DNA from 3 places in the Streptomyces sp. NBC_00996 genome. Region 1 is predicted to be linked to each of the others. Evidence: riboswitches for the same ligand, from Rfam matches in the RefSeq annotation. Region 1 holds a riboswitch; each other region holds the start of a gene.
The links. A riboswitch is a leader RNA that binds a small molecule or an ion and turns the genes downstream of it on or off. The one in region 1 is predicted to bind cyclic di-AMP.
Positions count from the first base shown of each region.

Region 2: linked by a shared signal. The riboswitch ahead of OG390_RS24355 (M23 family metallopeptidase) and the one ahead of OG390_RS31825 (NlpC/P60 family protein) in region 1 are both predicted to bind cyclic di-AMP.
Region 3: linked by a shared signal. The riboswitch ahead of OG390_RS20955 (transglycosylase family protein) and the one ahead of OG390_RS31825 (NlpC/P60 family protein) in region 1 are both predicted to bind cyclic di-AMP.

Region 1 covers NZ_CP108723.1:6,763,578-6,766,849, reverse strand. Annotated here, with positions in the region: gene pcrA (DNA helicase PcrA) at 1-791, opposite strand, end outside; cyclic di-AMP (ydaO/yuaA leader) riboswitch at 1,431-1,604, shown strand; gene OG390_RS31825 (NlpC/P60 family protein) at 1,612-2,793, shown strand; gene OG390_RS31820 (TnsA-like heteromeric transposase endonuclease subunit) at 3,053-3,272, shown strand, end outside.
Region 2 covers NZ_CP108723.1:5,176,637-5,179,908, reverse strand. Annotated here, with positions in the region: gene OG390_RS24360 (PP2C family protein-serine/threonine phosphatase) at 64-1,239, shown strand; cyclic di-AMP (ydaO/yuaA leader) riboswitch at 1,473-1,629, shown strand; gene OG390_RS24355 (M23 family metallopeptidase) at 1,641-2,678, shown strand; gene OG390_RS24350 (aldo/keto reductase) at 2,836-3,272, shown strand, end outside.
Region 3 covers NZ_CP108723.1:4,454,073-4,457,344, forward strand. Annotated here, with positions in the region: gene eno (phosphopyruvate hydratase) at 1-783, opposite strand, end outside; gene OG390_RS20955 (transglycosylase family protein) at 1,199-1,894, opposite strand; cyclic di-AMP (ydaO/yuaA leader) riboswitch at 1,899-2,107, opposite strand; gene OG390_RS20960 (transglycosylase family protein) at 2,245-3,213, opposite strand.

The DNA of each region.
Region 1 (3,272 bases):
AGCAGGTTGACCGTCGTCATGATCAGGTCGTCGAAGTCGAGCGCGTTGGCCTCGCGCAGCCGCGACTGATACATCGCGTACGCCTGAGCGAGGGTCTTCTCGAAGCCGTCGGTGGCCTGGGCCGCGAAGTCCTCCTCGTCGATCAGCTCGTTCTTCAGGTTCGAGATCTTGGCGCTGAACGACTTCGGCGGGAAGCGCTTGGGGTCGAGGTCGAGATCACGGCAGACGAGTGCCATCAGACGCTTGGAGTCGGCGGCGTCATAGATCGAGAAGGAGGAGGTGAAGCCGAGCTTCTTGCTCTCGCGGCGCAGAATCCGCACACACGCGCTGTGGAAGGTCATCACCCACATCGCGCCCGCACGCGGGCCGACGAGGTGCTCGACGCGCTCCTTCATCTCGCCCGCGGCCTTGTTGGTGAAGGTGATCGCGAGGATCTGGCCGGGGTGGACATTCCGCTCGGCCAGCAGATACGCGATCCGGTGCGTGAGCACGCGGGTCTTGCCGGAGCCCGCGCCGGCCACGATGAGCAGCGGGGAGCCGGAGTGCACCACGGCCGCGCGCTGGTTCTCGTTCAGCCCGTCCAGTAGTGCCGCGGAGTCCACGGCAGGCCGGTGGGCGCCGTCGCGGTAGTACGCGTCCCGGTCCGGGGGCACGTCGAACTTCCCGCCGAACAGATCGTCCGGAACGGGCTCCGGCACGTGATCGTCCTCGGGCGGCGGCGGGGGTTCTTCCTCGTGGGCCCGTGAGGGCTTGAGGTCCGCCAGGAAGCTGTCATCAAAGAGGCTGCTCATCGCTCTCCGAGTCTAGGCGGCCGCACTGACACCCCGCCGCCACCCTGAAAACTCGACCGGATCTCGTGACACGGATCGGAACTCGATCGGGTGGGTCTCATGGCACGGTCTCGGGAGCCGACGATCTTCCAGTGGCGGCCGCCCGCGGTCTTCCTACCTTCCGGAATCGCCTCGTCACCTTCGGTGATCGACCGAGCCGGGCGTACAGACCTTGAGGAGAGACGGCCACCAGGTCGCCGCTCACCGCCTCACGACCTCGACACCTCACCGCCTCAGCGCCTCACCGCCTCGACACCCCAGCGCCTCAGCGCCTCAGCGCCTCAGCGCCTCAGCGCCTCAGCGCCTCAGCGCCTCAGCGCCTCAGCGCCTCAGCGAGAATCTTGCGGCCGTCGGGGGGTGCGGAGCCGCCGCCCCGGAAGACCTCGGCGACCGCTGCCGCGATGCCGATAACCAGACGGACGTCGCCACTCCGGACAACTCACCACAGACCATTCCGGATTGACTGCGCGGAGTGATGCCCAAGGTCAAGGTCACAAAAATGTATCGGGCATATCGCACATCAAACTTCACAGGAGCCACACGCGTTGGCTACCGTGCCGGGCAGGCCGCTCGACACCCACCGGCGAACGACGCCGGGCCGTGCGGCCTCCGCTCAATCCGGTGCGCCCCCGTGGCAGCCGGAGCCGGGGACCCAACCGACCTTGGGGTGAATCGGTCCAACTGCCTTGTGGGGCAAGGACCGTAGGGCAAACCTTCCGGATCCACCCGCCCGAACCCGACAGCTAACTCGGTAGGCGGATGACGGAAGGAGTCGCCTCTCTTGGCGTCGCACCGCAAATGGCGTCCTACGGGTACGCGCGTAGCAGGCATACGGACCCCCGCCCTCGCGACGGCGGCTCTCACCTCCGTCGCCCTGCTCTCCCAGACGGCGAACGCCGCCCCCTCGGCCGAACCGAAGCCGAGCCTCGAAGAGGTCGAGAAGAAGGTCAACGACCTCTATCACCAGGCCGAGACGGCCACCGACAAGTACAACGCGGCCAAGGAGAAGACCTCCAAGCAGCGCAAGCAGGTCGACACCCTCCTCGACGATGTCGCCAAGCGCACCGAGAAGCTCAACACCGCGCGTGAGGAGCTCGGTTCGTTCGCGGCGGCGCAGTACCGCACCGGGGCCGCCGCCCCTGACACCGCGACCCTCCTGCTTGCCGACAACCCGCAGGACTACTTCGACCAGACCCAGCTGATGAGCCGTCTGACCACCCGCCAGAAGGCGGCCGTCGACGACTACATCACCGAGCAGGCCGCCACCACCAAGAAGCGCACGGAGGCCGCCAAGAGTCTGGAGACGCTGACCAGCTCGCAGACCGCGCTCAAGACGTCCAAGGCAGACGTTCAGCACAAGCTCACCGAGGCCCGCGAACTGCTTTCGAAGCTGACCGCCGAGGAGAAGGCGCGGCTGGCGGCGATCGAGAAGAAGAAGCAGCAGGAGGCCGCGCGCAAGGCGGCGGAGCTGGCGCAGCAGCAGGCCGCCGCCGAGGCCGCGAAGAAAGCGGCCGCCCAGCAGGAGTCGTCGTCGAGCACCACGACCGGCTCGTCGGACACCACGACCGGCTCGTCGAGCTCGACGACCACCGACTCCTCGTACGCGACGAAGGCGGCGAAGGCTCTCGCGTTCGCCCGCGCGCAGATCGGCAAGCCGTACGTCTGGGGGGCGACCGGCCCGGACTCGTACGACTGCTCGGGCTTCACCCAGGCCGCCTGGAAAGCCGCCGGCGTCTCGCTGCCGCGCGTCACCTACGACCAGGTGAACGCCGGCACGACCGTCCCGCTCTCCGACGCCCAGCCCGGTGACCTCGTCTTCTTCTACGACGATGTCAGCCACGTCGGCCTGTACATCGGCAACGGGATGATGATCCACGCGCCCAAGCCGGGAGCGTACGTCCGCGAGGAGTCGATCTACTACGACGGCACGTCGGCGATCCACAGTGTGGTGCGCCCGGCGTAAGCAGTTGTAGGGCCGCTTTAGATCTGTCAGATTCTCAGCGATCTGTCGTCAACTTGTCGTCTGCGACAGATCGCTGAGAATCGCTCCGTAGAGTGACTCTCGGCCACTCACAGCATTCTTGCCCTCCCCGGATGCATGGGACGCCGCAGCCAATGGGCAGTCTCGGCCGGGATCACCTTCTGTGTCCCTTCGGTTACGTATATCGGGGGTGGCGGTGTCGTACGTCTCGGTTCGAGAGCCAATGGCTGAGGCCAGAGCTGTGGAGGTCCGCTACCGCCAGGCAGACGGGGTCTTCGCGGAGACCTCGTGGGATCTGCTGGTGAGTGAAGAGGTAGCGGCCGGGCTGCCGGTGCGGGAGTTCCGCTGGTACAAGGGGCGTCGGCACTACTCGGGCTGGTACCACGCGGTGACGGGCGATCGTCTGGTGGCCTACGAGAGCCGTTTGGAGCTCGCCCGCATCTTGCTGGCGGATTTTGCCC
Region 2 (3,272 bases), 1.6 Mb from region 1:
ACAGGCGAGCAGCGGGCCCAGGGCCCGTACGACCAATCCGGTGGACGGCTGTCCGGCGACCCCATGCCCGCCCCCGGCCTCGGGAGCACCCCGCGGCTCGGCCGCGCGGAACCCGGCCGGCACAGGATCTCGAAGGCGCGCGCCTTCGTCCGGGCGCTTCCCGCACTGCTCATCGTCGGCGGGGCCTTCTACGACTACTTCATGCCGTCCGACTTCACCGCGGCCCCCCTCTTCACGGCCGCGCCGTTGGTGGCCGCGCCCCTCTACTCACTGCGCGGCACGGTGCTCACCGGCCTCGCGGCCATCACCGCGGTGTTCGCGATCCACATCAGGCTCGGCATCGTCCTGGACGTCGACTCGATCACCGAAGTGGTGACGGTGGCGACGGCCGGCGTCCTGGCCGTCGTCATCAACATCCTCGTCCGCCGCAGCGACGCACGGCTCGCCACGGTCCGGGAGATCGCCGAGTCCGCCCAGCGCGCCGTGCTGCCGGAACCCGACGAGCGGATCGGCGGCCTCGAGGTCGCGGCGCGCTACGAGGCCGCGCAGGCGGACGCGTTCATCGGCGGCGACCTGTACGCGGTGCAGGACTCCCCGCACGGCGTACGGCTGGTCGTGGGCGACGTGCGCGGCAAGGGGATGGGCGCGGTGGGCGCCGTCGCCGTCGTCATCGGGGCGTTCCGGGAGGCGGCCGAGCAGGAGGCGACGCTGGAGGCGGTCGCGCAGCGCCTGGAACGGGCGCTGGCGCGCGAGGGCACCCGGCGCGAGGGCCTCGATGCCTTCGAGGGGTTCACCACGGCCGTACTCGCGGAGATCCCGCACGGCGAGGACGTCGTACGGATCGTCAACCGCGGCCATCCGCCGCCGCTGCTGCTGCACGCGGACGGCACGCTCGTCTCACTCGACGCCGAGGATCCCGCGCTGCCGCTCGGCATGGGCGAGTTGGGCACCTGGCCCGACCGGGCGATGCAGGCCAAGTTCCCGCAGGGCGCGACGCTGCTCCTCCACACCGATGGCCTGTCCGAAGCCCGCGACCGGCGCGGGGGCTTCTACGATCCCGCCGCGCGCCTCGCGGGACGCGTCTTCCCCGGGCCGGACGCCCTGCTGGCGGCCCTCGCCGAGGAAGTCCGCAGGCACACAGGAGACGGCACGACGGACGACATGGCGCTGCTTGCCGTGCGGCGTTCTTGGGAGTCGCCTCCACGGCTTCCCGGTGAGTCGTCCGTACGGCGTTCTTGATTGTTGTCACGAGGGGTGATCGGACGGTGCCCCTCCGCATAACAACTGACACACCGTCAACTGAATCGATGTTTATGGAGCGTGGTCAACTCGCCCGATTTGGGCCGGTGGTGACCCCAAAGTCCTGGCCAAAAGCGTTAACGATCAGTCCGAACAGCTTGGAATCCGGTACCCGGGTCTATTAACGTTCGATAACGCAGCGCGGTCGTCCCAGCCGTCACAAGAGGCGGCTCCGTGCGCACGCGCCGAATTCCGCAAGGGAACCGGGGAACCACCAACTTGGGGTGAATCGAGCGTCTTTCACGGTGGAGAAACCGTGGTGGACGCGCGTAGGAGACCTTCCTGCTCCGAACCCGTCAGCTAACCCGGTAGGCGAGAAGGAAGGAAAGGAGCACGCCCACGTGGCGTCCAACCGGCCTGCCCAGCAAACCTCGTTCGCGCCCGACGACACACAGCCCTTCGGCTACGCGTACGGCAACGACGAGGGTCCCTGGGAGGAGTGGAATCCCACTGAGGATTCCGTCCGTCCCGTCCGCGGCCGGCACCGCGTCAGCAAGCAGCGCGGCGGAGGACTCGCGCGCAGCTCCACGGTTCTCGGCGTAGGCGTCATCGCCGCCGTCGGCGCGGGCGGCATGGCCACCGCGGCGCCCGGCAAGTCGCCGGTGTCGATCTCGCTGCCCGACCTGTCGTCGGTCACCGAATCCGCCAAGGCTCTGATATCCGACGGCGGCTCCAGCACGCCGAAGGGCTCCGCCACCCCGCTCACCAGCGCCGGTCTGACCAGCGCCGACTCCGCGCAGGGCACCACCGACGCGGGCGAGGCACTGCGCGCCCGCATCATGCAGCAGGCCGAGTCGCAGCAGGACCAGGTCGACAGCGCGGCCCAGGACGCCGCCGAGACCGCCGCCGCGAAGCAGGCCGTCGCGCTCGCCGCCAAGCAGCAGGACGACGCCGAGGCCAAGGCCGCCGCCGCGAAGAAGCAGGCGGACGAAGCGGCCAAGAAGGCCGCCGAGGCCAAGCGCCTCGCCGAGCTCGCCAAGAGCTACTCGCTGCCCACCTCCTCGTACACGCTGACCTCCCGCTTCGGCGAGGCCGGCTCCATGTGGTCCTCCGGCTACCACACCGGCCTCGACTTCGCCGCACCCACCGGCACGCTGATCAAGGCGATCCACAGCGCGACCGTCACGGAGGCGGGCTGGGCCGGCGCGTACGGCTACCGTACGATCCTCACCCTCGACGACGGTACGGAGCTGTGGTTCTGCCACCAGTCGTCGATCAGCGTCAGCGTGGGCCAGAAGGTCGCCACGGGTGACGTGATCGGGCGCGTGGGCGCGACGGGCAACGTCACCGGGCCGCACCTGCACCTGGAGGTCCACCCCGACGGCGGCGACGCGATCGACCCGATGGCGTGGCTGCGCGGCAAGGGCCTCACCCCCTGACACGTACGTTCTCCTGATCCCCGGTGGTCCTGACCGACAACCCCCCGACGTCAGGGCTGCCGGTCAGGCGTGTGCGCAGTCGTGCGGGGCGTGCGGGTGATCGGGCGGGTAATCGCGTGTGGAATGCACCCATCCGGTACGGGTGTTGAAGTTGAGCATGACTTCTCTGCGCAAGCTTGGTTCCTCCGACCTCGAGGTCTTCCCGCTCTCCCTCGGCGGCAACGTGTTCGGCTGGACCGCCGACGAGGCCCAGTCCTTCTCCGTGCTCGACGCGTACGCGGCCGCCGGCGGCAACTTCCTCGACACGGCCGACTCGTACTCGGCGTGGATCGAGGGCAACAAGGGCGGCGAGTCCGAGACCATCATCGGCAAGTGGCTCAAGGCGCGCGGCAACCGTTCGGATGTCGTGGTCGCCACCAAGGTCAGCCAGCACCCCGAGTTTCCGGGGCTGTCCGGCGCCAACATCAAGGCCGCGGCCGACGCGTCCCTGCGCCGCCTGGGCACCGACTACGTCGACCTCTACTACACGCACTTCGACAAGCCCGAGGTGCCGGTCGAGGAGATCCTCGGCGCGCTCGACGAGCTGGTGAAGGC
Region 3 (3,272 bases), 2.3 Mb from region 1:
CTTGCCCTCGAACTCGTACTTGCCGTCCTTGTAGAACTCGGACGCGGCGACGTCGAGCGCGAGCGCGATCTGCTCACCGGGTACGTAACCGGCCTGCTTGATGGCCTCGAGGATGAGGTCGAGCGCGGCGCGGTTGGACTCCAGGTTCGGGGCGAAGCCGCCCTCGTCGCCGAGGCCGGTGGACAGGCCCTTGGTCTTCAGCACCTTCTTGAGGGTGTGGTAGACCTCGGCGCCCCAGCGCAGGGCCTCGGAGAAGGACTCCGCGCCGATCGGGGCGATCATGAACTCCTGGATGTCCACGTTGGAGTCGGCGTGCGAGCCGCCGTTCAGGATGTTCATCATCGGAACGGGCAGCAGGTGCGCGTTCGGGCCGCCCAGGTAGCGGAAGAGGGGGAGGTCGCTGGCCTCTGAGGCGGCGTGCGCGACGGCGAGCGAGACGCCGAGGATGGCGTTGGCGCCGAGCGAGCCCTTGTTGTCGGTGGCGTCCAGGTCGAACATCGCCTGGTCGATCAGGCGCTGCTCGGTGGCGTCGTAACCGACGAGCTCCGGGCCGATCTGCTCGATGACGGCGAGGACGGCCTTCTCGACACCCTTGCCCTGGTAGCGGTTGGGGTCACCGTCGCGGAGCTCGATGGCCTCGAAGGCGCCGGTGGAGGCGCCGGACGGGACGGCGGCACGACCCGTGCTGCCGTCGTCGAGGCCGACCTCGACCTCGACCGTGGGGTTGCCTCGGGAGTCCAGGATTTCCCGGGCTACGACGACGTCGATGGACGGCACGAGCATCTCCTTCTGGGATGTGACGCGGGTACGCGGGGCCGCGGGGCCCGTAGTGCACGGAGCCGCGGTCGGCTCCGCGAGATGAGCCTAACCGCCTCGGGGGGATCGGCCAGCCGGTCGACCACCCCTTGGGCAGAACCGAGAGTAAATTGTTTCCGAACGGAACAAAAACCTGCCCCGTACACGAAACCTCGCGCACGAGAGCCAGGCATGAAAGCGCACGAGAGCCAGGCACAAAAAGCCCCGCTCCGGCGCGTACGGGGGAACACGCACCGGAGCGGGGAGCCCGTGGTGACGGGGGGACCCTCACGAGGTCTCCGGTATGGAGGCCTCCTCCATGAGGGAGCTGTTACTCCGCCGGACAATCCGCCGCACGCCCGGCTGAGCGATCAGCCGCGCACTCAAGCGATCAGCCGCGCACTCAGCCGAGGTGGAGCTGCTGACCCGGGTAGATGAAGTCCGCGTCGTCGATGATGTCCTTGTTCAGCTTGAACAGCTGCTGCCAGCCACCCTTGACGTGCTTCTTCTCGGCGATCGAGCTGAGGGTGTCACCCTTGACGACCTTGTACTCGCCTTCACCCTTCTTGACCTTCTTGCCGGTCGGGGTGGTGACGGTCTTGGCGGCGGGGCGCTCGGCCGAACGCGAGGCGGGCTGCTCCGTCGTCCGGGTGGTGGTGCTCTGGGTCGCGCTCTGCGACCTGTTGGACGAGGAGCTGGAGGTGCCGCCGGTGTACGCGGCGCTCGACAGGCCCGTGCCGCAGGTCGGCCAGGCACCCTTGCCCTGCGCGGCGAGGACCTTCTCACCGATGGTGATCTGCTCCGACTTGGAGGCCTGGTTGGCGCCGGCGGCGTAGGCGGTACCGCCGTACGCGGCCCAGGTGGAGGCCGAGAACTGCAGGCCGCCGTAGTAGCCGTTGCCGGTGTTGATGGACCAGTTGCCGCCGGACTCGCACTGGGCGACGGCGTCCCACTCGGAGGCGGTGGCGGCGGAAGCGCTGCCGGCCGCCATCAGCGGGGCGGCGATGGCGACACCGGTGACACCGGCGAGCGTTGCGAGACGGGTGGTCCGATTGAGGACGGCCGGGCGGCGGTGCTTGCCCTTGCTGGAAAACAGCATGGAGAGATCCCCTCACCGACGCCTGCGAGGTGAGCTGTCGGGTTCGGGCGGGTGAGTGCCCGGTCGTACGCCACTGGCGCACGGCTTCACCCCAAGCCGCTCCCGGTCAACTACCGGGCGCGGCGCTTACCTTGGGTCCCCCGCTCCTGCCTACGGCGCTGACGCGTCGACTGTTCCCGTACGGCCGTTGGCAGGATTCGGCGTTGCGACCGTCGGGGCCCGCAGTGGCGAGCGGTCATGACCGTAGACATGCGATCGCCGGAATTTCAAAGACGATCAGGGCTTCTGAGACTCATGTCTCACTCACGCCAAACCGGACATTCCACGGCGAATCATGACGTGAACTCCCGCTACTTTTCGCCCGATTCAGCACCAACTGCAAGCCTCTGACCGGGAAGGATGAGGTCGGGATCGGCGCCGACCGCCTCCTTGTTCCCGGCGTACAACTCGGCCCATCCACCCTTGAGGTCAAGGGAGTCGGCGATGGTCCAGAGACTGTCTCCGGCGCGCACGACGTAGGAGCCGTCGGCGGCGTCACGGGAGGCGTCGGAGCCGCGCGAGGCGTGCCGTCCGGAAGCGCCGTCCTTACGGCCGTCGGTCGCACCCTCGGCCGCGCCCTCGTCGGCGGTGTCGCCACGGTGGCGCCCGGCGCCGGACGTCGCACTGTCGGACCCGGCCGAAGAGTCGTCGTTCTGGCCGGGCTTGTCCGACTCGTCACTCTTGGCCGCTCCCGTATCCGAGCTGTCGGAACCCTGTGAGGTGTCGGACTTCGTGGAGTTCCCGTCCGCACTCGAGGAGGCGTCGGACGAGGAGTCGGAGCCCGAGTCGGACGAGTTGGATGAATCGGACTCAGCAGATGAATTGGACGAGTCGGACGAATCAGAAGAACTCGACGAACTCGACGAGTCGTCCGCCACACCCGTGTCGACCTCGACCGAGCCCGAGTTCTTGCTGAGCCCGGAGAGCGGTCCACAGGTGGGCCAGGCGGTGAGCCCCTGGCCGTCGAGGACCTTCTCGGCGATGGCTATCTGCTGCGAGCGGCTGGCCTGGTCGGCACTGGGGGCGTACTCGAGGCCGCCGTACGACTCCCAGTTCTCCTGGGTCAACTGCAGCCCGCCGTAGTACCCGTTGCCGTCGTTCGCGCTCCAGGCGCCGCCACTCTCGCACTCCGCGACCCGGTCCCAGGTGGTGCCGTCGGCCGCGCTCGCACTGGTGGCGCCGAGCAACGGGATGGCGATGGCCGATCCGGTCACTCCTGCGGCGACGATGAGAGCCGGGGCCTGACGGGGGCGACGATGACGGCCGTTCCCGGAGAGCATGCGGAAGCCTTTCGCGTGACAGCAGGTGACGACAGCCGCTACTGCGACTGCAGCGACGG